3 regions of the Pseudomonas berkeleyensis genome follow, and region 2 is predicted to be linked to each of the others. Evidence: predicted binding sites of a transcription regulator. Region 2 holds the regulator's gene; each other region holds the start of a gene.
What was found. Region 2 encodes FliA, which starts transcription of late flagellar genes. Its sites were predicted from a motif close to CTAAAGTTTNNNNNNNNNNNGCCGNTAA; they were not measured.
Positions count from the first base shown of each region.

Region 1: the regulator FliA is predicted to act here: its motif matches at 6,313-6,340, upstream of HS968_RS15555 (methyl-accepting chemotaxis protein).
Region 3: the regulator FliA is predicted to act here: its motif matches at 1,866-1,893, upstream of HS968_RS08580 (methyl-accepting chemotaxis protein).

Region 1 is NZ_CP059139.1:3,351,348-3,358,729, forward strand. Features, by position in the region: gene pdxB (4-phosphoerythronate dehydrogenase PdxB) at 1-15, opposite strand, end outside; gene HS968_RS15535 (MATE family efflux transporter) at 145-1,512, shown strand; gene tusA (sulfurtransferase TusA) at 1,662-1,913, opposite strand; gene rlmM (23S rRNA (cytidine(2498)-2'-O)-methyltransferase RlmM) at 2,127-3,182, opposite strand; gene acnA (aconitate hydratase AcnA) at 3,451-6,192, shown strand; gene HS968_RS15555 (methyl-accepting chemotaxis protein) at 6,370-7,382, shown strand, end outside.
Region 2 is NZ_CP059139.1:2,148,970-2,156,351, forward strand. Features, by position in the region: gene flhA (flagellar biosynthesis protein FlhA) at 1-1,085, shown strand, start outside; gene flhF (flagellar biosynthesis protein FlhF) at 1,097-2,407, shown strand; gene fleN (flagellar synthesis regulator FleN) at 2,499-3,329, shown strand; gene fliA (RNA polymerase sigma factor FliA) at 3,326-4,072, shown strand; gene HS968_RS10060 (chemotaxis response regulator CheY) at 4,181-4,555, shown strand; gene HS968_RS10065 (protein phosphatase CheZ) at 4,575-5,363, shown strand; gene HS968_RS10070 (chemotaxis protein CheA) at 5,376-7,382, shown strand, end outside.
Region 3 is NZ_CP059139.1:1,835,865-1,843,246, reverse strand. Features, by position in the region: gene HS968_RS08580 (methyl-accepting chemotaxis protein) at 1-1,775, opposite strand, end outside; gene HS968_RS08575 (bifunctional 4-hydroxy-2-oxoglutarate aldolase/2-dehydro-3-deoxy-phosphogluconate aldolase) at 1,930-2,601, opposite strand; gene pgl (6-phosphogluconolactonase) at 2,601-3,314, opposite strand; gene zwf (glucose-6-phosphate dehydrogenase) at 3,301-4,770, opposite strand; gene HS968_RS08560 (MurR/RpiR family transcriptional regulator) at 4,993-5,853, shown strand; gene HS968_RS08555 (bile acid:sodium symporter family protein) at 6,013-6,960, shown strand; gene sugE (quaternary ammonium compound efflux SMR transporter SugE) at 7,095-7,382, shown strand, end outside.

The DNA of each region.
Region 1 (7,382 bases), 1.2 Mb from region 2:
GGCAACGATATGCATGGCAGGCTCCGCAGGTCAGGGCGCCATTCTATGCCAGCAGTGCGCTGGCGTCCTCCCGCGCGGGCTTTTCTGACCGAAGCGTCAACGCGTAGACTAGGCGGTTTTCCCTCACCTCTACGAAGAGTCGACATGTCCGCCGAAACCCGCCTGGGGCGCGTGCGCAAGGAACTGCGCGAGCTGCTCGCCCTGGCCACCCCGATCATCATCGCCCAGCTGTCCTACACCTCGATCAGCTTCGTCGATACCGTCATGTCCGGCCGCGTCAGCCCGCGTGATCTGGCCGCCGTGGCGTTGGGCAACTCGATCTGGGTACCGGTGTTCCTGCTGATGACCGGCGTGCTGCTGGCCACTACGCCCAAGGTGGCGCAGCGCTTTGGCGCGGGCCAGGAGAGCGAGATCGGCCCACTGGTACGCCAGGCCCTGTGGCTGGCGCTGTTCGTCGGCCTGTGCGCAGCGACCTTGTTGTGGAATGCGGAGATCGTCCTGCGCCTGATGAAGGTGGACGAGGAACTGATCGTTCCGGCCATGGGCTACCTGCGCCCGGTGGCCTGTGGCTTCCCCGCCGTGGCGCTGTATCACGTGCTGCGCTGTTTCAGCGATGGCCTGGGCCATACCCGACCGAGCATGGTGCTGGGCCTCTTCGGCCTGTTACTGAACATTCCGGCCAACTACATCCTGATCTACGGCAAGTTCGGCGTACCGCCACTGGGCGCAGTCGGCTGCGGCTGGGCCACGGCACTGGTCATGACCTGCACCCTGCTGGGCATGCTGGCGTGGATTCGCAAGGCGCCGTACTACCAGTCCAGCGGCCTGTTCGAGCGTTTCGACTGGCCCGAGTGGGCGACCATCAAGCGCTTGCTGGGCATCGGCGTACCGATTGGCGTCTCGGTATTCGCCGAGTCGAGCATCTTCGCGGTGATCGCCCTGCTGATCGGCGGCCTAGGTGCCACCGTGGTCGCCGGCCATCAGATCGCCCTGAACTTCAGTTCGCTGGTGTTCATGATCCCCTATTCGCTGGGCATGGCCGTGACCGTACGCGTCGGCCAGGCGCTGGGCCGTGGGCAGCCACGCCAGGCACGCTTTGCTGCCGGTGTCGGCATGGCTACCGCGCTGGCCTATGCCTTCCTCTCGGCCAGCCTGATCCTGCTGCTGCGCGAACCCATCGCCCGTATCTATACGCCGGATGCGGAAGTGATCGCGATTGCCGCCATGCTGATCGTCTACTCGGCGCTGTTCCAGCTGTCCGACGCCATCCAAGTCACCGCAGCCGGTGCCCTGCGGGGTTATCAGGACACCCGCGTGACCATGCTGCTGACGCTGTTCGCCTACTGGGGCATCGGCCTACCTGTGGGTTACGCGCTGGGGCTGTCCGACTGGTTCGGTGAACCGAGCGGGCCCAGCGGTCTGTGGCAAGGGTTGGTGGTGGGGCTGACCTGCGCGGCGATCATGCTATCGATCAGGCTGACCAGCAGCGCGCGCAAGCGCATTCGCAGGTAGGGCGGGTGTAACTCGCCAGGGCACCAATGGCGGGTTTCACCCGCCCTACAAGGTTCCGAGCCTTCCCGGAACCGCTTGGCAACAGCTAACGCAGACATAGCCCCTACTTTTGCTGCCGAAGCAAACACCGCAGGGTCAGTCCGCCGTAATCAATCAGTCTTCTTGCGAATCCAGTACAGATAGCTGCCATCTTCTTCTGCCTGGCCGAGCAGTTCGTGGCCGAGGAAGACGCAGAACTTGGGGATATCACGGCGGGTCGACGGGTCGGTGGCGATCACCTTGAGCAGACCGCCCGGCGACAAATCGCGCACCTTATTGTGCAGCATCATCACCGGTTCTGGGCAATTAAGGCCGCTGGCGTCGAGCAGGTCATCGTGGTTGAGGGTCAGGGCTTCGGACATAAGGGGCTCCACAGGCAGGCGCGCATTGTCGCGCAAAGCTGACCTCCAGGTCACCCTGCGCGCACAACCTTGGATGGGCAGCACGCACCGGCCAACTGCGGCACAGTGCTTGCGCTCTGGCGAGTCATGGATGGCGCGCACGCCAGCTTCGGGCGGAGCCTGGAGCGACGCGGGAGTCCGGGCCGGACGAATGTCCGCGCCCGGTTCACGTTGTCACTTACCGTGCCGACGCAGGTGGCAGGTCACTTCTTCACGGTCGTGATACAGCTGCTTGCAGCCAATGCTGACCTTCAGGCCGCGCTCCGCCAGCCCAGACTCGATACGATCGAGCAGTCGCCGCACCTCGGCGTAGCGCTGCTTCATCGGCAGTTTGAGGTTGACCACCGCTTCGCGGCACAGCCCCTCACCCAGCCAGGTTTCGATCATCGCCGCCGTGCGTGCCGGTTTCTCGACGATATCGCAGACCATCCAGTGCACCGGATGCCGCGGGCGAAACAAGAAACCATCGGCGCGCTGGTGCACGACGAAACCGGAGTACATCAGGCTTTCGGCCATCGGCCCGTTGTCCACGGCAGTGACGCGAATCTCCCGATTGACCAGTTGCCAGGTCCAACCGCCCGGTGCGGCGCCCAGATCCACGGCGGTCATGCCCGGCGCCAGGCGCTGATCCCACTGCTCGCGCGGGATGAAGTGGTGCCAGGCCTCTTCCAGCTTCAGCGTGGAACGGCTCGGCGCCTCACGCGGAAACTTCAGGCGCGGAATACCCATCGGCCACATTGCCTGGTTGTCCGCCTCGGCGATGCCAGCAAATACCTCGCGGCCGCTCTTGAACGTCAGCAGCAAACGCGGCTTCTTCGCGTCGTCCACCAGCTTGCCGGCTTTGAGCAGCGCCTTGCACAGCGGCGCCTCGAACTTCTTGCAGAAGGTCGAGAGTTCCTTGCCGTCGTTGGTATCCACCACTTCCAACCAGAGGCTGCCGCATACCGGGTAATCGGCCAGCGCCTCCAGCAACACGCTGATACGGTCGCTTTCCGGCAGGCTGACGAAAGCACCACGCGCCCACTGCCGCGGGAAGATCAACTGGTTGAAACGCACGCTACGCATCAGCCGCTCGCAGTCCGCCGCCTCGCTGCAGACGAACTCGGCGCACGCGCTGCCGGGCTTGGCCTTGGAGTAGCCCGGCACGTCCAGACGTGCGGCAAGGTCAGCGATCTCGGCGCAAACCTCGCCCTCGAAACCAGGGCGGCAATGCAGAAACAGGGTATTCATCAAAGGCTCTCCTCAAGCGGCGCATGATACCCGAGACCGGAACCCCGAGCCGCGAAACCTGTCCAGCTACATATGCGATGCCCACAGGTACGGATCGGCAAACTGACCGCCAGCGAATGCGGTTCGGTGAAAACCGGCCCTCCCGAAACAGGCAGCGCGTAACAACCGATAAAGGATATGCGCTAGCCAGACCGCCCAAGCCGAACTAGCTTGAAGGTCTGCCGCCATCAGACACAGCCCGAACCGTGCGGGCCCAAGGAGATGTGCAATGCCCTCCCTCGATAGCCTGAACTGCCGCCGCGAACTGAAGATCGGCGACGCCACCTACCACTATTTCAGCCTGCCCGAGGCCGCCCAGCGGCTCGGCAATATCGACCGCCTGCCCAAGTCGCTCAAGGTGCTGCTGGAAAACCTGCTGCGCAACGAAGACGGCCAGACCGTGCAACCGCAGGATCTGCAAGCCATGGTCGACTGGCTCGACCGGCGCGCCTCCGACCGCGAGATCCAATACCGCCCGGCGCGCGTATTGATGCAGGACTTCACCGGCGTGCCGGCGGTGGTCGACCTGGCCGCGATGCGTGATGCCATGGCCAAGGCCGGTGGCGACCCGCAGCGGATCAACCCCTTGTCGCCGGTCGATCTGGTCATCGACCACTCGGTGATGGTCGACCGCTACGCGTCCTCCAGCGCCTTCCACGACAACGTCGAACTGGAAATGCAGCGCAACGGCGAGCGCTACGCCTTCCTCCGTTGGGGCCAGCACGCCTTCGACAACTTCAGCGTGGTGCCGCCTGGCACCGGCATCTGCCACCAGGTCAACCTCGAATACCTAGCGCGCACCGTATGGACGAAGGAGGAAGACGGCATCACCCTCGCCTTCCCTGACACCCTGGTCGGCACCGACTCACACACCACCATGATCAACGGCCTCGGCGTACTCGGCTGGGGCGTAGGCGGCATCGAGGCGGAAGCGGCCATGCTCGGCCAGCCGGTATCGATGCTGATTCCCGAAGTGATCGGCTTCAAGCTCAGCGGCAAGCTCAAGGAAGGCATCACCGCCACTGACCTGGTACTCACCGTCACCCAGATGCTGCGCAAGAAAGGTGTGGTGGGCAAATTCGTCGAGTTCTATGGCGACGGCCTGGCCGACCTGCCGCTGGCCGACCGCGCCACCATCGCCAACATGGCGCCTGAGTACGGCGCCACCTGCGGTTTCTTCCCGGTGGACGACATCACCCTCGGCTACCTACGCCTGTCCGGCCGTCCGGATGCCACCGTGCAACTGGTCGAGGCCTACAGCAAAGCCCAGGGCCTGTGGCGCGAGCCTGGCGCCGAGCCCGTATTCACCGACAGCCTGAGCCTGGACATGGGCAGCGTCGAAGCCAGCCTGGCCGGACCGAAGCGCCCACAGGATCGCGTCTCGCTGGGCCAGGTCAACCAGGCCTTCGACGACTTCGTCGGCCTGCAGCTCAAGCCTGCAGCCAAGGAAGAAGGCCGCCTGCTCAGTGAAGGCGGCGGCGGTACCGCCGTTGGCGGTTCCAAGCAAAGCGGCGAAGTAGACTACGAAGATGAGGGTCATACCCATCGCCTGAAAGACGGCGCCGTGGTGATCGCCGCCATCACCTCCTGCACCAACACCTCCAACCCTAGCGTGATGATGGCGGCCGGGCTGCTGGCCAAGAAGGCCGTGGAGAAAGGCCTGCAACGCCAGCCCTGGGTGAAGAGCTCGCTGGCCCCCGGCTCCAAGGTGGTCACCGAATACTTCAATGCCGCCGGCCTGACGCCTTATCTGGAGAAGCTCGGCTTCGATCTGGTGGGCTACGGCTGCACCACCTGCATCGGTAACTCCGGCCCGTTGCGCGAGCCCATCGAGAAAGCCATCACCCAGGCCGACCTGACCGTCGCCTCGGTACTCTCCGGCAACCGCAACTTCGAGGGCCGCGTGCACCCACTGGTGAAAACCAACTGGCTGGCCTCGCCGCCCCTGGTGGTGGCCTACGCCCTGGCCGGCAGCGTGCGCATTGACCTGATCCGCGACGCCCTCGGCACCGGCAAGGATGGCCAGCCGGTGTATCTCAGGGACATCTGGCCGACCCAGAACGAGATCGCCCAGGCCATCGCCCAGGTCGACACCGCCATGTTCCGCAAGGAGTACGCCGAAGTCTTCGCCGGCGACGAGAAATGGCAGGCCATCGCAGTGCCCAAGGCCGACACCTATGCCTGGCAAGGCGATTCCACCTACATCCAGCATCCGCCGTTCTTCGAAGACATCGCTGGCGATCCGCCGCGCATCACCGATATCCGCCAGGCGCGCATCCTCGCCCTGCTCGGCGACTCGGTGACCACCGATCACATCTCGCCGGCCGGTAACATCAAGGCCGACAGCCCGGCTGGGCGCTACCTGAGCGAGCACGGCGTGGACAAGGCCGACTTCAACTCCTACGGCTCGCGCCGCGGCAACCATGAAGTGATGATGCGCGGCACCTTCGCCAACATCCGCATCCGCAACGAAATGCTCGGCGGCGAGGAAGGCGGTAATACCCTGCACGTACCAAGCGGCGAGAAGCTGGCGATTTACGATGCGGCCATGCGTTACCAGGCCGAGGGCACCCCGCTGGTGATCATCGCCGGCAAGGAATACGGCACCGGCTCCAGCCGCGACTGGGCGGCCAAGGGCACCAACCTGCTGGGGGTCAAGGCGGTGATCGCGGAAAGCTTCGAGCGTATCCACCGCTCCAACCTGGTAGGCATGGGCGTACTGCCGCTGCAGTTCAAGCCCGGCACCGACCGCACCAGCCTCAAACTGACCGGCAAGGAAGTGCTGGCCATCGAGGGGCTGGAAGGCGTGGAACTACGCCCGCAGATGCCGCTGACGCTGATCATCACCCGCGAAGACGGCCAGCACGAGGAGGTCGAGGTACTGTGCCGCATCGACACCCTCAACGAAGTCGAGTACTTCAAGGCTGGCGGCATCCTGCACTACGTGCTGCGCCAGATGATCGCCAACTGATGCACCTGCCCTGCCGCACCAGGCGGCAGGGTTGCTCCGTCGGGCCAGGGATGGCCAATGCCGTGACAAAAATGTGACGCCATTCAAAAAGCGTTTACACTCGCGAAAAACGGATTCGCCCTCAACTTCGCCGTTCGTCGGCCGATGAAAAGGGCATTACAACGACGGATACTTGCCATGCGTAACAACCAGCCGGTCACTCAGCGTGAGCGCACTTTTCCTGCGCAACAACGTCTGATATCCACCACCGATCTCAAAGGGCAAATCACCTACTGCAACGACGCCTTCGTCGACATCAGCGGTTTCACCCGTGAAGAACTGCTGCGTTCGCCGCACAACATCGTGCGCCATCCGGACGTACCGTCGGCCGTGTTCGAGCATATGTGGACGACCCTGAAAAAGGGCCGCCCGTGGATGGGCATCGTCAAGAATCGCAGCAAGAATGGCGACCACTACTGGGTCAACGCCTACGTCACGCCCGTGACCGAGAACAATCAGGTCGTCGGCTACGAATCCGTCCGTGTCAAACCGACCGCCGAGCAGGTGCGCCGCGCCGAAGTGCTGTACGCCCGCATCAACGCCGGCAAATCGGCCATTCCGGCCAGCAACCAGTGGCTACCCATCGTCCAGGCGTGGATGCCTTTCATTCTGGTCAGCCAGATCGGCTTTTTGATCGGCCACTGGATGGGCAGCAACTGGGGCTTCATCCTCGCCGCCATGCTCTCCGTTCCGCTGGGCCTGGCCGGCATCGCTTGGCAGACACGCGGGGTCAAACGCCTGCTGCGCATTGCCGAGCAAACCACCTCCGACCCGCTGATCGCGCAGATGTACACCGACAGCCGCGGCGCCGAAGCCCGCCTGGAAATGGCCATGCTCAGCCAGGAAGCACGGCTGAAGACCTGCCTCACTCGCCTGCAGGACACCGCCGAGCAACTGACTCAGCAAGCGCGTGAAGCCGACAAGCTGGCGCACAACAGCTCCGCCGGCCTAGAGCGCCAGCGCAGCGAGACCGAACAGGTCGCCACCGCCGTCAACGAAATGGCCGCCACTACTTTGGAAGTGGCCAGCAACGTCGCACGCACCGCCATCGCCACTCAGGAAGCCAACCGCCTGACCGGCGAAGGCCGCGGCATCGCAGCGGAAACCCGCGAAGCCATTCAGCGCCTGTCGCAGTCGGTAGGTGACACCGG
Region 2 (7,382 bases):
AGCTGATTCCGGCGCAGAAGGCGCAGGAGGTCAAGGAGCTGGGTTGGGATGACGTCATGCCTGTGGACATGGTCGGCCTGGAAGTTGGCTATCGCCTTATCCCACTGGTCGACCGTAATCAGGGCGGGCAACTGCTGGCGCGGATCAAGGGCGTACGCAAGAAGTTGTCGCAGGAGATGGGCTTTCTCATGCCCTCGGTGCATATCCGCGACAACCTCGACCTGGCGCCCAACGCCTACCGTTTGACGCTGATGGGCGTCAGCGTGGCCGAGGCCGAGGTCTATCCGGATCGTGAATTGGCGATCAACCCCGGTCAGGTGTTCGGCCCACTCAATGGCATTGCCGCCAAGGATCCGGCGTTCGGTCTGGAGGCCGTGTGGATCGACCCCACTCAGCGTGATCAGGCGCAGTCGCTCGGCTATACCGTGGTCGACGCCAGTACCGTGGTTGCCACCCACCTCAACCAGATCCTGCACAAGCACGCTCACGAGCTGCTCGGGCATGAGGAAGTGCAGCAGCTCATGCAATTGCTGGCCAAGAGCTCGCCGAAGCTGGCCGAAGAGCTGGTGCCGGGCCTGGTGTCGCTGTCGACCCTGCTCAAGGTGCTGCAAGCGCTGTTGCAGGAGCAGGTGCCGGTGCGCGATATCCGCACCATTGCCGAAGCCATCGCCAACGTGGCGCCGAAGAGTCAAGATCCCGCCGCTATGGTCGCCGCCGTACGGGTGGCGTTGGCCCGTGCAATCGTGCAAAGCATTGTGGGACTAGAGCCGGAGCTGCCTGTGATCACCCTCGAACCGAGGTTGGAACAGATATTGCTCAATAGTCTGCAGAAGGCCGGTCAGGGCAGTGAGGATGGCATCCTCCTGGAACCGGGCATGGCCGAGAAGCTGCAGCGTTCCCTGGTGGAAGCGGCGCAGCGCCAGGAAATGCTCGGCAAGCCGGTGATTCTGCTGGTGGCCGGCCCGATCCGGGCGATGTTGTCGCGCTTCGCGCGGTTGGCGGTATCCAGCATGCACGTGCTGGCCTACCAGGAAATTCCGGACAACAAGCAGGTCACCATAGTCGCCACTGTGGGCCAGAACTGAGGTAAAGGGTCATGCAGGTCAAACGCTTCTTCGCCGCCGATATGCGAACCGCCATGAAACTGGTGCGTGACGAGCTGGGTGCCGATGCTGCGATCATTGGCAACCGCCGCGTGGCCGGTGGTGTCGAGCTGACTGCCGCGCTGGACTATCAGGTGACGCCGGCTCCGGTGCGACCGAACCCGGCGCTGGAAGCCGAGCTGCGCAAGACCCAGGCGCGCATCGCCAGTGCCCAGGCCGAACTCGCCACCCGTGCCGAGCAGGACGCCGGCAAGGATCGCCAGTTATTCGCCAACGAATCTCTGCTGGCACCCGAGCTGCCAGCCACTCCGGTCAAGCCGCAGCGTCCGGTCGAGGCCGCAGTACCTGCTACGCCGGCCGTCGACCCCCGTGCGCTGGATGCCATGCGTTTCGAGTTGCACGGCCTGCGTGAGCTGATCGAAGTGCAACTGGGCTCCATCGCCTGGGGCCAGCTGCAAAATCGCCGTCCGCAACAAGCTAATCTGTGGCGCCGCCTGCAACGCATGGGTCTGTCTGCCGAGCTGTCGCAGGCGCTGCTGAGCAAGGTGGCAGGTGTGGCTGAGCCGCGCCAGGCCTGGCGCATGCTGCTGGCGCACCTGGCTCACGCGATCAGAACGCCGAAGGTAGAGCCGCTGGAGGAGGGCGGGGTGATTGCCCTGGTCGGTCCGGCCGGTATGGGCAAGACCACCACCCTGGCCAAGCTGGCCGCGCGTTACGTGCTTAAGTACGGCGCGCAGCAGGTCGCTCTGGTGAGCATGGACAGTTACCGTATTGGCGCGCAGGAGCAACTCAAGACCCTGGGGCGTATCCTGGGCGTATCGGTGACTCAGGTCGATCCTGGTCAGTCGTTGTTGCAGGCGCTGACTCCGCTGGCGAAGAAACGTGTGGTGCTGGTCGACACAGCAGGCCTGCCGGGTAACGATCCCGCACTGCGTCTGCAACTGGAAAGCCTGGCGTCGGCGCGTATCAATGCGAAAAATTATCTGGTTCTGGCGGCAACAAGTCAGAGCCAAGTGCTCAAGGCGGCCTACCATAGTTACAAGCGTTGTGGACTGGCAGGCTGCATACTGACGAAACTGGACGAGGCGGTGAGCCTGGGCGAGGTTTTAGGTCTGGCTATAGGCCAGCATCTGCCGGTAGCCTATGTCACGGACGGGCCGCGTATTCCGGACGATCTGCAGGTGCCGCGCAGTCATCAACTGGTCAGTCGCGCAGTAGGTTTGCAGGCCGCCGAAGAACCGAGTGAAGATGCCATGGCGCAGATGTTTGCCGGGCTCTACCAGAAGCCGGCTCGTGCCGGTTGAGGCAATAAGAATCGTGCATCCTTTTGCCGAGTAGGCGAGAGTGAACGGCCTGTCAGGGTCAAGTCGAAGTTAGACAAGGTATAGAAATAACATGGGTATGCATCCCGTACAGGTGATTGCGGTGACTGGCGGCAAAGGTGGCGTCGGCAAGACCAACGTGTCGGTCAATCTGTCCATGGCCCTGGCCGATCTCGGCCGTCGGGTGATGCTGATGGACGCTGACCTTGGCCTGGCCAACGTCGACGTTCTGTTGGGACTGACGCCCAAACGCACCCTGGCCGATGTGATCGCCGGTGAATGCGATCTGCGTGACGTGCTGCTGCAGGGGCCCGGTGGTGTTCGTATCGTGCCGGCGGCGTCCGGTACGCAGAGCATGGTCAGCCTTACGCCCATGCAGCACGCTGGCCTGATCCAGGCGTTTAGCGACATCAGCGAGAACCTCGACGTGCTGGTGATCGACACCGCGGCCGGTATTGGCGATGCGGTGGTCAGTTTCGTTCGCGCAGCGCAGGAAATTCTCGTGGTGGTGTGCGATGAGCCGACCTCGATCACCGACGCCTACGCGCTGATCAAGCTGCTCAATCGCGACCACGGCATCAGCCGCTTCCGCGTTTTGGCCAACATGGCCCACAGCCCGCAGGAAGGGCGCAATCTCTTTGCTAAGCTGACCAAGGTGACGGATCGTTTCCTCGATGTCGCCCTGCAGTATGTCGGTGCCGTGCCCTACGATGAGTGCGTGCGCAAGGCCGTGCAGAAACAGCGCGCCGTCTATGAAGCCTTCCCTCGATCCAAGTGCGCTCTGGCGTTCAAGGCGATAGCTCAGAAGGTCGACACCTGGCCGTTGCCGGCCAATCCCCGTGGCCATCTGGAGTTTTTCGTCGAGCGTCTGGTGCAGCAACCGACTGCAGACTCGGCCGTATGACAGCAGCCTCTGGACTTCGTATGTACAACAAGGCTCAGGCGCAGGATTCCCAGCATCAGCTGATCGAGCGCTATGCGCCACTGGTCAAGCGGATTGCCTATCACTTGCTGGCACGTCTGCCGGCCAGCGTGCAGGTCGATGACCTGATCCAGGCCGGCATGATCGGTCTGCTCGAAGCCTCGCGCAAATACGACTCCAGCAAGGGCGCCAGCTTCGAAACTTTCGCCGGTATCCGTATCCGTGGGGCCATGCTCGACGAGGTGCGCAAGGGCGATTGGGCACCGCGTTCGGTACACCGCAACAGCCGTATGGTCAGCGATGCGATTCGCGTTGTTGAGGCCAGAACGGGGCGTGACGCTAAAGATCACGAAGTTGCGGCCGAACTCCAATTGAGTCTGGAGGATTACTACGGCATTCTTGGCGACACTTTGGGCAGCCGCCTGTTCAGCTTCGACGACCTGTTGCAGGACGGCGAGCATGGCGGGCTGCACGAAGACGCCGGGCACACCCACCTCGAACCTTCGCGGGACCTCGAAGACGAACGCTTCCAGGCGGCCTTGGCCGATGCCATCGCTGGTTTGCCGGAGCGTGAACGTCTCGTGCTGGCGCTGTATTACGACGAAGAACTGAACTTGAAAGAAATCGGCGAAGTGCTGGGGGTTAGCGAGTCACGCGTCAGCCAGTTGCACAGCCAGTGCGCAGCGCGTCTGCGTTCGCGGCTGAGTGAATGGCGCGCTGGCTGAACAGCGTATTCGCAGGCTTAAACGGCCTGTTAACGGTTTCATGATTAAAGGACGTGGTTGCGAGCGCAATACGTTTGGGACTGTACGGAGGTCGACTTGGACAAGAACATGAAAATCCTCATCGTTGACGATTTCTCGACGATGCGACGGATCATCAAGAACCTCTTGCGGGACTTGGGTTTCACCAACACCGCAGAAGCCGACGATGGCACCTCGGCGTTGCCGATGTTGCAAAGCGGCAGTTTCGATTTTTTGGTGACCGACTGGAACATGCCCGGTATGACCGGCATCGACCTGCTGCGTGCCGTGCGCGCCGATGAACGCCTGAAGCACCTGCCGGTGTTGATGGTGACTGCCGAAGCCAAGCGCGATCAGATCATCGAGGCGGCCCAAGCTGGTGTGAACGGCTATGTGGTCAAACCCTTCACCGCCCAGGTGCTGAAGGAAAAGATCGAGAAGATCTTCGAGCGGGTCAACGGCTGATGTCGGCCGCGAGGGTGCTATGGAACACGATGACTCCACGCTGGGTGACCTTGAGTCGACCCTGAAAAGCAATGCCCGCGATCTGGTCGATAGCCTCGAACAAGGCAACTTCGGCGCCGCGGTACAACTGATTAATGAGCTCAACAAGGTTCGTGATCGTGGCCTGTATCACGAGGTCGGCAAGCTGACCCGTGAGCTGCACAACGCCATTGTCAATTTCCAGCTTGATCCGCGTATGCCGCATGCCCAGGAGCTGTCGCAGATCGCCGATGCCACCGAACGCCTGAATTACGTTGTCACCATGACCGAGAAGGCTGCCAATCGCACCATGGATCTGGTGGAGCAGAGCGCGCCGCTGGTCAATGACCTGAGCGATGAGGCGCAGAGTCTGAGCGTCGAGTGGGGCCGTTTCATGCGTCGTGAAATGGGCGCCGATGGCTTTCGTGAGTTGGCCAAACGCATCGAACTTTTCCTCGCTCGCAGCGAGCGTGATGGCAACAAACTTTCCAGTCACCTCAACGACATTTTGCTGGCACAGGACTATCAGGATCTGACCGGGCAAGTGATCAAGCGTGTCACCCAACTGGTGACCGAGGTGGAAAGCAACCTGCTCAAGCTGATGTTGATGGCCAGTCAGGTCGACCGTTTTGCCGGTATTCAGCACGACCATGAAGTGCTGCGCACCGAACAGGAAAAATTAAAAGAGCCATCGCGGGGTGAAGGTCCGCAGATTCATGCCGATAAGCGTGATGACGTTGCCTCCAGCCAGGACGATGTCGACGACCTGCTGTCCAGCCTAGGGTTCTAAGGAGCACACAATATGAGCTTCGGCGCCGATGAAGAGATCCTCCAGGATTTCCTGGTAGAGGCCGGCGAGATTCTCGAACAGTTGTCCGAACAATTAGTCGAGCTGGAAAGCCGACCGGACGACATGAACCTGCTCAACGCCATCTTTCGCGGTTTCCATACCGTCAAGGGCGGAGCGGGCTTCCTCCAGCTCAATGAGCTGGTGGAGTGCTGCCATATCGCCGAAAACGTCTTCGACATCCTGCGCAAGGGTGAGCGTCGCGTCGATTCGGAATTGATGGATGTGGTGCTCGAGGCTCTTGATGCTGTCAATGGCATGTTCGGCGAGGTGCGTGAGCGCCGCGAGCCGACACCAGCCACTCCTGAACTGCTGGCGGCATTGGCGCGCCTGGCCGAGCCGGCGGGCGCCGACTCGGCTCCCGCAGCCCCGGCTCCTGCTCGTGAGCCCGAGCCTGTAGCAGTGCCCGAGCCGGTCGCTGCGGCTCCCGCCTCGGGCGACATCACTGACAGCGAATTCGAGCAACTGCTCGATGCCCTGGGGGATGCGCCGGCCAGCGAGAGCGTTGCTGCCAGCGATGAAATTACCGACGACGAGTTCGAGTCTCTGCTCGATCAGTTGCATGGCAAGGGCCAGTTCAGCGGTACGGTCGAGGCTTCGGCTGACGTTGCCGTCGCGGCAGCCCCTGCCGCAACTCCGGCTGGTGACGATATCACCGACGACGAATTCGAGGCCCTGCTCGATCAACTGCATGGCAAGGGCCAGTTTTCCACAGCACCTGAAGCGGCCGCTCCGGTCGCTGCGGCAGTCGAAGCCGCTGCGCCGGTCAGTGATGACATTACCGATGACGAGTTCGAATCCCTGCTCGATCAGTTGCATGGCAAAGGCAAATTCGTTCCTCCGAGCGAGCCTGCACCGGCACCTGCTGCGGTAGCCAAGCCTGCTGCAGCCAAGGCTGCTCCGGCCAAGCCCGCAGCCAAGGCCGAGCCTGCCGCGGCGCGTGCGCCGGCCGCTCCGGCACCGGTTGCGGACAAGGCGGTAGCACCGGCGAGCGAGGCGGAAACCACCGTGCGGGTCGATACCGCTCGCCTCGACGAGATCATGAACATGGTCGGCGAGCTGGTGCTGGTGCGTAACCGCCTGGTACGCCTGGGGCTCAACAGCGGTGACGAGGCCATGTCCAAGGCCGTGTCGAACCTCGACGTGGTGACTGCGGATCTGCAGACCTCGGTGATGAAGACCCGCATGCAGCCGATCAAGAAGGTCTTCGGCCGCTTCCCTCGCCTGGTACGCGATCTGGCGCGCAACCTGAAGAAGGAAATCAACCTCGAGTTGGTGGGTGAAGAGACCGACCTCGATAAGAACCTGGTCGAGGCTCTCGCCGACCCGCTGGTGCACTTGGTGCGCAATGCCGTCGACCACGGCGTAGAAACCCCGGAAGAGCGCGAGAAGGCTGGCAAGGCTCGCGCAGGCCGCGTGGTGCTGTCCGCCGAGCAGGAAGGCGACCATATCCTGCTGTCGATCACCGACGACGGCAAAGGCATGGATGCCGACGTGCTACGTGCCAAGGCCGTCGAGAAAGGCCTGCTGGATAAGGACGCGGCCGATCGCCTGAACGAGTTCGAGTGCTACAACCTGATCTTCGCCCCGGGCTTCTCGACCAAGACCGAGATTTCCGATGTGTCCGGCCGCGGTGTCGGCATGGACGTGGTGAAAACCAAGATTTCCCAGCTCAACGGCACGGTCAACGTGTTCTCGCAGAAGGGCCAGGGCTCGAAGATCATCATCAAGGTGCCATTGACCCTGGCGATCATGCCGACGCTGATGGTGATGCTGGAGAACCAGGCTTTCGCTTTCCCGCTGGTCAACGTCAACGAGATCTTCCACCTCGACCTGTCGCGCACCAACGTGGTCGATGGCCAGGAAGTGGTGATCGTGCGTGACAAGGCGCTGCCCCTGTTCTATCTCAAGCGTTGGCTGGTGCCGCAGGCCTTCCATGAAGGTCAGCGCGAAGGTCATGTG
Region 3 (7,382 bases), 310 kb from region 2:
ACCGCGCCCTGCTGCTCGGCGGCGGCGGCGATTTGCTGGTTCATCGACTGGATGTTGGACACCTTGTGGTTGATCACACCCAGCGCATCACCGGCCTTGCGCGCCAGAGCCACGCTGCCCTCGGTGAGGCTGCGGCTTTCCTGCATGACGCTGGCCACCTGCTGGGTGCCGCGCTGCAGGGCGGCGATCAGGGTTTCGATTTCTTCGGTGGACTGCTGAGTGCGCCGCGCCAGCCCGCGCACCTCGTCCGCGACCACGGCGAAACCACGCCCCGCATCACCGGCACGCGCCGCCTCGATGGCGGCATTGAGCGCCAGCAGGTTGGTCTGATCGGCGACGGACTTGATCACGTCCATGACGCTGCCGATCTTGTCGCTCTCCTGCTGCAGCAGGTTCATGGCGTCGGTGGAGCGCGCCATTTCCTGCGCCAGCTCCTCGATCTGCTCGATGGCCTCGGCCACCACCTGATCGCCCTGATGCGCTTCCCGATCCGCATCCGAAGCGGCCAGCGAGGCCTGCTCGGCATTGCGCGCCACTTCCTGCACAGTCGCGGACATTTCCTGCATGGCGGTCGCCACCTGATCGGTCTCCAGCTTCTGACTGTTGACCCCGGCACTGGTCTGCTCGGTCACGGCCGAAAGCTCCTCAGCGGCGCTGGCAATCTGGCCGACGCTGTCGCGGATGCCACTGATCAACTGACGCAGGGTATCGCCCATGCGCTGCACGCCCTGTTGCAACATGCCCAGCTCGTCGCGCCGTGTGGTCGGTGGCAGTGCCGTGAGATCGCCCGAAGCGATGCGTTCGACCACCGCCAGGGTGTCGCTCAGCGGGCGGGTGATCTGACGGGTGATGACCCAGGCCGAGAACACGCCCAGTGCCAGGGCCAGCAGCGTGGTGATGATCTGCAGGCTACGCGCGGCCGCGGTTTCGCTGTCGCGACGGTCGATCTGAACCTGTGCCAGCGCCTCGCTCAACCTGACGATCTCGTAACCCTGCTGGGTCAGCTCGACGCGCGCGGCAACGATGGTGTCGTTGGCCTGACGAAAACGCTGCACCGCCAGCCGATAATCATCCAAACCACCGCGCACGGTATCGATGGCCGCGCTCTGCTCGCCGGCGAAAGCCGCGGCCAGTTCATCGATGCTCTTCACCGCGCGCTCGACCTGGGCGGTCACCAACTGCTCGGTCTGCGCATTGGGATTGGCCGTGTAGCCGCGCACTTCGTAACGCGTCAGTTGCAGGTTTTCACGCACGTCACGCACGGCCTGATAACGGCCAGGACGGCGCTCGTCGTACTCGCTCATCTGCTGCACGACGCTGTAGAGGCTCTCCAGGTCGGCGAACGCCTTGCGTGCCTGCACGCCCATTGCTTCACGGGCGGCGCGCGCCTGGCGATAAGCCTCGACCATACGACTGAAGGACTGCTGATAAAGCTCGATCTGCTCGGCCTGCTGCGCCAGCAGACGCACGTTTTCCTCACTGCGGAAACGGCTGCGCACATCGGCATGGGCGGTGCTGTAGTCGGACAGCGACTTCTGCACCTGCTCGGCAATTTTCTCGTCGCCATCGTCCAGCATGTAACGCAGGCGATTGACCCGCAGCTCACTGAGCAGGTTGTTGAGGTGGCTGATGTCCGCCGTCCAGTCGCTGCGCTGGATCAGACTGCCCATGCTGTTCCAGGAAACGCTGGCGAGGACCAGGGTCAGTGCCAGCACCAGGCCGAAGCCAAGCGCCAGCTTGCGGGTGACGCCAAGATTGGCGAACCAGGTGTTCATAAACATTCTCCAACTGCGGATATTTCAGGTTTCGCTGGAGAATTGTTTTTGTTGAAGCCAGCACGGGGTCAGCAGACGCCCAAGGCGACCAACACGGCACAGTGGTTAAATCCTTTTGTCGCGCCAGTGGCCAGCGGCCACCACGCAGTGCTATTCAGGCCAGTAGCTGCAACGCCTCGCTGCTGCACTGCCGGATACGCGACCAATCACCGCGCTCGACCCAGTCACGCTGGAACATCCAGGTGCCGCCGACGCACATGACGTTGGGCTGCTCCATGTAACGCTGCAGGTTGTCCACGGTGATGCCGCCAGTGGGGCAGAAACGTACGCCACCGAAAGGACCGGCCAGCGCCTTGAGCGCTGCCACGCCGCCGCATATTTCCGCCGGAAACAGCTTGAAGCGGCGATAGCCCAGGGCATAACCGATCATCAGCTCCGACGCGCTGCTGACGCCGGGCAGCAGCGGCAACGGATTGTCCAGCGCGGCCAACAGCAGCTCACGGGTGCTGCCCGGCGTGACGATGAACTGCGCACCGGCATCGGTCGCAGCGGCCAGCATCTGCTCATCGAGCACGGTGCCCGCACCGACGCAGAGCTCGGGGCGTTCACGGCGCAGGCGGCGGATCGCCTCCAGGCCATGCTCGGAGCGCAGCGTTATCTCCAGCACGCGCAGGCCGCCAGCAGCCAGCGCATCGGCCAGCGGCAGGACATCCGCCTCACGGGCAATGGTGATCACCGGCATGATCCGCGCCTGAGCGCAGATGCGGTCGATCTCGGCGGTTTTTTCGGCCATGCGCGCACGCAGGCTCTGATCGAGGCTGGTCATCAGGGGCACCAATGGATTTCGAGAGGGGAATTCAGGAAGGCCCGAATCGGCAGACGGGCGATTTCGCCGGGCGCCAGCGCCTCGGCCAATGTCGCCAGCTTGGCCTGGCCCTGTATCGCCAGCAGCGGCAAACGGGCACTGGCCAGCACCGGCAGGGTCAGGGTCAGACGCTGGCTCGGCTCGCTCGGCGCCTGCATCGGCAAGACACGTCGCTCGCAGCCTGGCTGCAGCGCCTCGGCCAGGTTGGGGCTGGCGGGAAACAGTGAAGCCGTGTGGCCATCGTCGCCCATGCCCAGCACCAACACGTCGATGGGCGCCAGCTCGGCGCAGGCCGCATCGGCCAGTTCGGCGGCCTGCTGCAGATTACCGGCGACCTGATAGAGGCTGAGAAAACGCGCCTCGGCAGCCGGCCCGCAGAGCAGATAGCGGCGCACCAGCGCCTCGTTGCTGCTGGCATGATTGACCGGTACCCAGCGTTCGTCGGCCAGGCTCACCACGACCTGTGCCCAGGGCAGCTCCTGCTGGGCCAGGGCTTCGAAAAAGGCGATTGGGCTGCGCCCGCCAGAGACCACCAGGGTCGCCCGACCACGCGTGGCGATGGCCTGGCGCAAGGCCTCAGCCACCTGCTGGGCCAGCGCATCCGCCAGCGCCTGCGCACTGGCGTGATCATGGGCAAGCACGCCTTCGGGCAGCTTCAGTTCAGAGATCGCCATACCAGCTCCTCCCGTCGCGAGTGATCAAGGCCACCGAGGCCATGGGGCCCCAACTGCCGGCCGTATAGGGTTTTGGCGCTTCGCCGAGGCGCTTCCAGCCGGCGATCAACTGGTCGCACCACTGCCAGGCGTACTCGATTTCATCCTTGCGCACGAACAGGTTCTGATTGCCGCGCATCACCTCCAGCAGCAGACGCTCGTAAGCATCGGGAATGCGTGCACTGCGGTAGGTGTCGGAAAAGCTCAGTTGCAGCGGACCGTTACGCAGCTGCATGCCCTTGTCCAGGCCCTGATCCTTGGTCAGCACCTGCAAGGTGATGCCCTCGTCAGGCTGCAGACGGATGACCAGCTTGTTGCCGATCAACTGGCGCTGCTCCGGAGCGAAGATGTAGTGCGGCGGCGCCTTGAAATGGATGACGATCTGCGACAGTTTTTGCGGCATGCGCTTGCCGGTGCGCAGGTAGAACGGCACGCCCGCCCAGCGCCAGTTGCGGATATCGGCCCGCAGCGCGACGAAGGTTTCGGTGTCGCTGCGGGCGTTGGCGTTCTCTTCCTCCAGATAACCTGGTACCGGCTTGCCGCCGCTGCTACCAGCCACGTACTGACCGCGCACCACGCGCTGGCCAAGTTGCTCAGCGGCAATCGGCTCCAGTGCCTTGAGCACCTTCACCTTCTCGTCACGGATGCTGTCGGCGGACAGGTCGCTGGGCGGATCCATGGCGATCAGGCAGAGCAACTGCAGCAGGTGGTTCTGGATCATGTCGCGCAACTGGCCGGCCTGATCGAAGTAACCCCAGCGGCCTTCGATGCCGACCTGCTCGGCCACGGTGATCTCCACGTGGGAGATGTGATTCTGGTTCCACTGGGTTTCGAACAGGCTGTTGGCGAAGCGCAGGGCAATCAGGTTCTGCACCGTCTCCTTGCCCAGGTAGTGGTCGATGCGATAGACGCGGTTCTCCGCGAACACCCTGGCCACCGCATCGTTGACCGCGCGTGAGGAGGCCAGGTCATGGCCGATGGGCTTCTCCAGCACCACCCGCGTGCGCTCGGCCAGTCCAGCCGCTGCGAGGTTGGCGCAGATGCCGCCATACACCGAAGCGGGCGTGGCGAAATAGGCGATCAGTTGATCCTGTGCACCGACCTGCTCGGCCAGCGCCGGGTAGGTCTCGGCCTCGAGAAAGTCCATGCGCAGGTAGCTCAGGCGCGCCATGAAGCGCTCGACTTCGCTGGCTGTCAGCTCCTGGGCTGGTACATACAGATGCAATGCCTGCTCGATGGCTGCCAGATGCCGCTGCGGCTCGCCCTCGTCCCGGGCGAGCGCGAGGATGCGCGTACCCTCGTGGAGCAAACCGGCGCGATCGAGCTGGTAAAGCGCGGGACACAGCTTGCGCAGAGCCAGATCACCCAGCGCGCCGAACAGGGCCAAGGTGCAGGATTCAAGCTTCAAAGCGGCCATGATTTTATTCTTTTATCAAGATGCACTAGAGATACCGGGTGATAGTGGTTTTATCAAGAGCAAATATTGTTATAGCAACAACATTCCTCCGGATTGAGCGATAATCAGTGGTGAGCACAGGGCGTGATCAGTAGGATAAGCCGGCCTTCTTACCGATCACCGTCACCCCTGGCGCGAAATCGCAAATCCGTTCAACGCCTGCTAGGAGCCCCTATGGACCGCGTGCGCAACCTGCTGGAACAGATCCAGAGCCGCCTGGACGACCTGAACAAGGCCGAACGCAAGGTGGCCGAAGTGATCCTCCACGATCCGCAGCAGGCCACTCGCCTGAGCATCGCTGCCCTCGCCCAGGCTGCCGGCGTCAGCGAGCCGACGGTCAACCGCTTCTGCCGCTCGTTCGGCACCAATGGCTACCCGGAACTGAAGATGCAGCTGGCGCAAAGCCTGGCCAGCGGCGCCGCCTACGTCAGCCGCGCGGTCGCGGCCGATGATGGCCCCGATGCCTATACCCGGAAGATCTTCGGCAGCACCATCGCCTCGCTGGACAGCGCCTGCCAGAGCCTCGACCCGCAGCACATCAGCCGCGCCGTCGACCTGCTGATCCAGGCCCGGCAGATCCACTTCTTCGGCCTTGGCGCCTCGGCCTCGGTGGCGCTGGATGCCCAGCACAAGTTCTTTCGCTTCAACCTGGCGGTCTCGGCCCATTCCGACGTGCTGATGCAACGCATGATCGCCTCGGTGGCGCACACCGGTGACCTGTTCGTGATCATTTCCTACACCGGACGCACCCGTGAACTGGTCGAGGTAGCGCGCCTGGCTCGCGAAAACGGCGCCTCGGTGCTCGGCCTCACTGCCGCCGGCTCGCCACTGGCCAGGGCCAGCACCCTGAGCCTGGACATTCCGCTGCCGGAAGACACCGACATCTACATGCCGATGACCTCGCGCATCATCCAGCTCACCGTGCTCGACGTGCTTGCTACCGGCGTCACCCTGCGCCGCGGCGTGGATTTCCAGCCGCACCTGCGCAAGATCAAGGAAAGCCTAGGTGCCAGCCGTTACCCGGCGGATGAAGAGCCGCTGTAAGCACTAAAAAGCGGGTGCGCACGGCGCACCCTACGGGATCGCTGCACACGGGTAGGGTGCGCCATGCGCACCGCGATAAACCCGAGGCCGACGCGGCAGCCGATCCTGAGGGGCTTCTGGTAGGCTTGCCGGCTTTTCCGAACCTGCCAGGAACCCTCCATGCATGCACTGATCGCCCTCAGCCGCTTCGTCGGCAACACCTTCGCCGTCTGGGTGTTGCTGTTCGCCATTCTGGCGTTCTTCCAACCGACGTGGTTCCTGCCACTGACCAGCTGGATCGTGCCGCTGCTCGGGCTGATCATGTTCGGCATGGGCCTGACCCTGAAAGCCGCCGATTTCCGCGAGGTGGCGCGTCGCCCCTTGGCCGTGCTGGTGGGTGTGCTGGCGCAGTTCATCATCATGCCCGGCACGGCCTGGCTACTGTGCCAGCTGTTCGCCCTGCCGCCGGAAATCGCCGTCGGCGTGATTCTGGTCGGCTGCTGCCCAGGCGGCACCGCCTCCAACGTGATCACCTGGTTCGCCCGTGGCGACCTGGCACTGTCGGTGTCGATCACCTCGGTTACCACCCTGCTCGCGCCCATCGTCACGCCGACATTGATCTGGCTGCTGGCGTCGGAGTGGCTGCCGGTATCCTTCAGCGCGATGTTCATTTCGATCCTGAAAATGGTGCTGCTGCCGATCATCCTCGGCTTGATCGTGCAACGCCTGCTGGGTGAACGAGTGAAAACCGCCGTGGACGTGCTGCCGCTGATCTCGGTGCTGAGCATCGTCGCCATAGTCGCCGCCGTGGTGGCCGCCAGCCAGGCACGAATCGCCGAGTCCGGCCTGCTGATCATGCTGGTAGTGGTTCTGCACAACAGCATCGGCCTGACACTCGGCTACCTGGCCGCCCGCCTGTGCGGCATGCCGCTGGCGCAGCGCAAGACCATGTCCATTGAAGTCGGTATGCAGAACTCCGGGCTCGGCGCCGCTCTGGCCAGCGCCCATTTCAGCCCGCTGGCGGCCGTACCCAGCGCCTTGTTCAGCGTCTGGCACAACCTCTCCGGCGCCCTGATCGCCACGGTCTTCCGGCGCATGGGTCAGGACGCCGAGAAGAGCGCCAACTGACGCACCAATCCGGAGCACCTTGCCCGAGCCGCGCCAATATGCACAATATTGGCGCACGCGAGGACGACCTCCGCATCCTGATCACAGGGTGGCTCATCCGGGGACGGCCCCTTCAGCACTCACTGGAGGTCATCATGTCCTGGATCATTCTGCTGCTTGCCGGCCTGTTCGAAGTCGGCTGGGCCATCGGCCTGAAGTACACCGAAGGTTTCACCCGCCCCCTGCCGACCCTGCTGACCGTCAGCGCCATGCTGGTCAGCCTCGGCCTGCTCGGCCTGGCCATGAAGGAATTGCCACTGGGCACCGCCTACGCGATCTGGACCGGCGTCGGCGCCGTGGGCACGGTGATCGCCGGCATCATCCTGTTCGGTGAATCCATGGCGCTGATGCGCCTGGCCAGTGTCGCACTGATCGTTACCGGG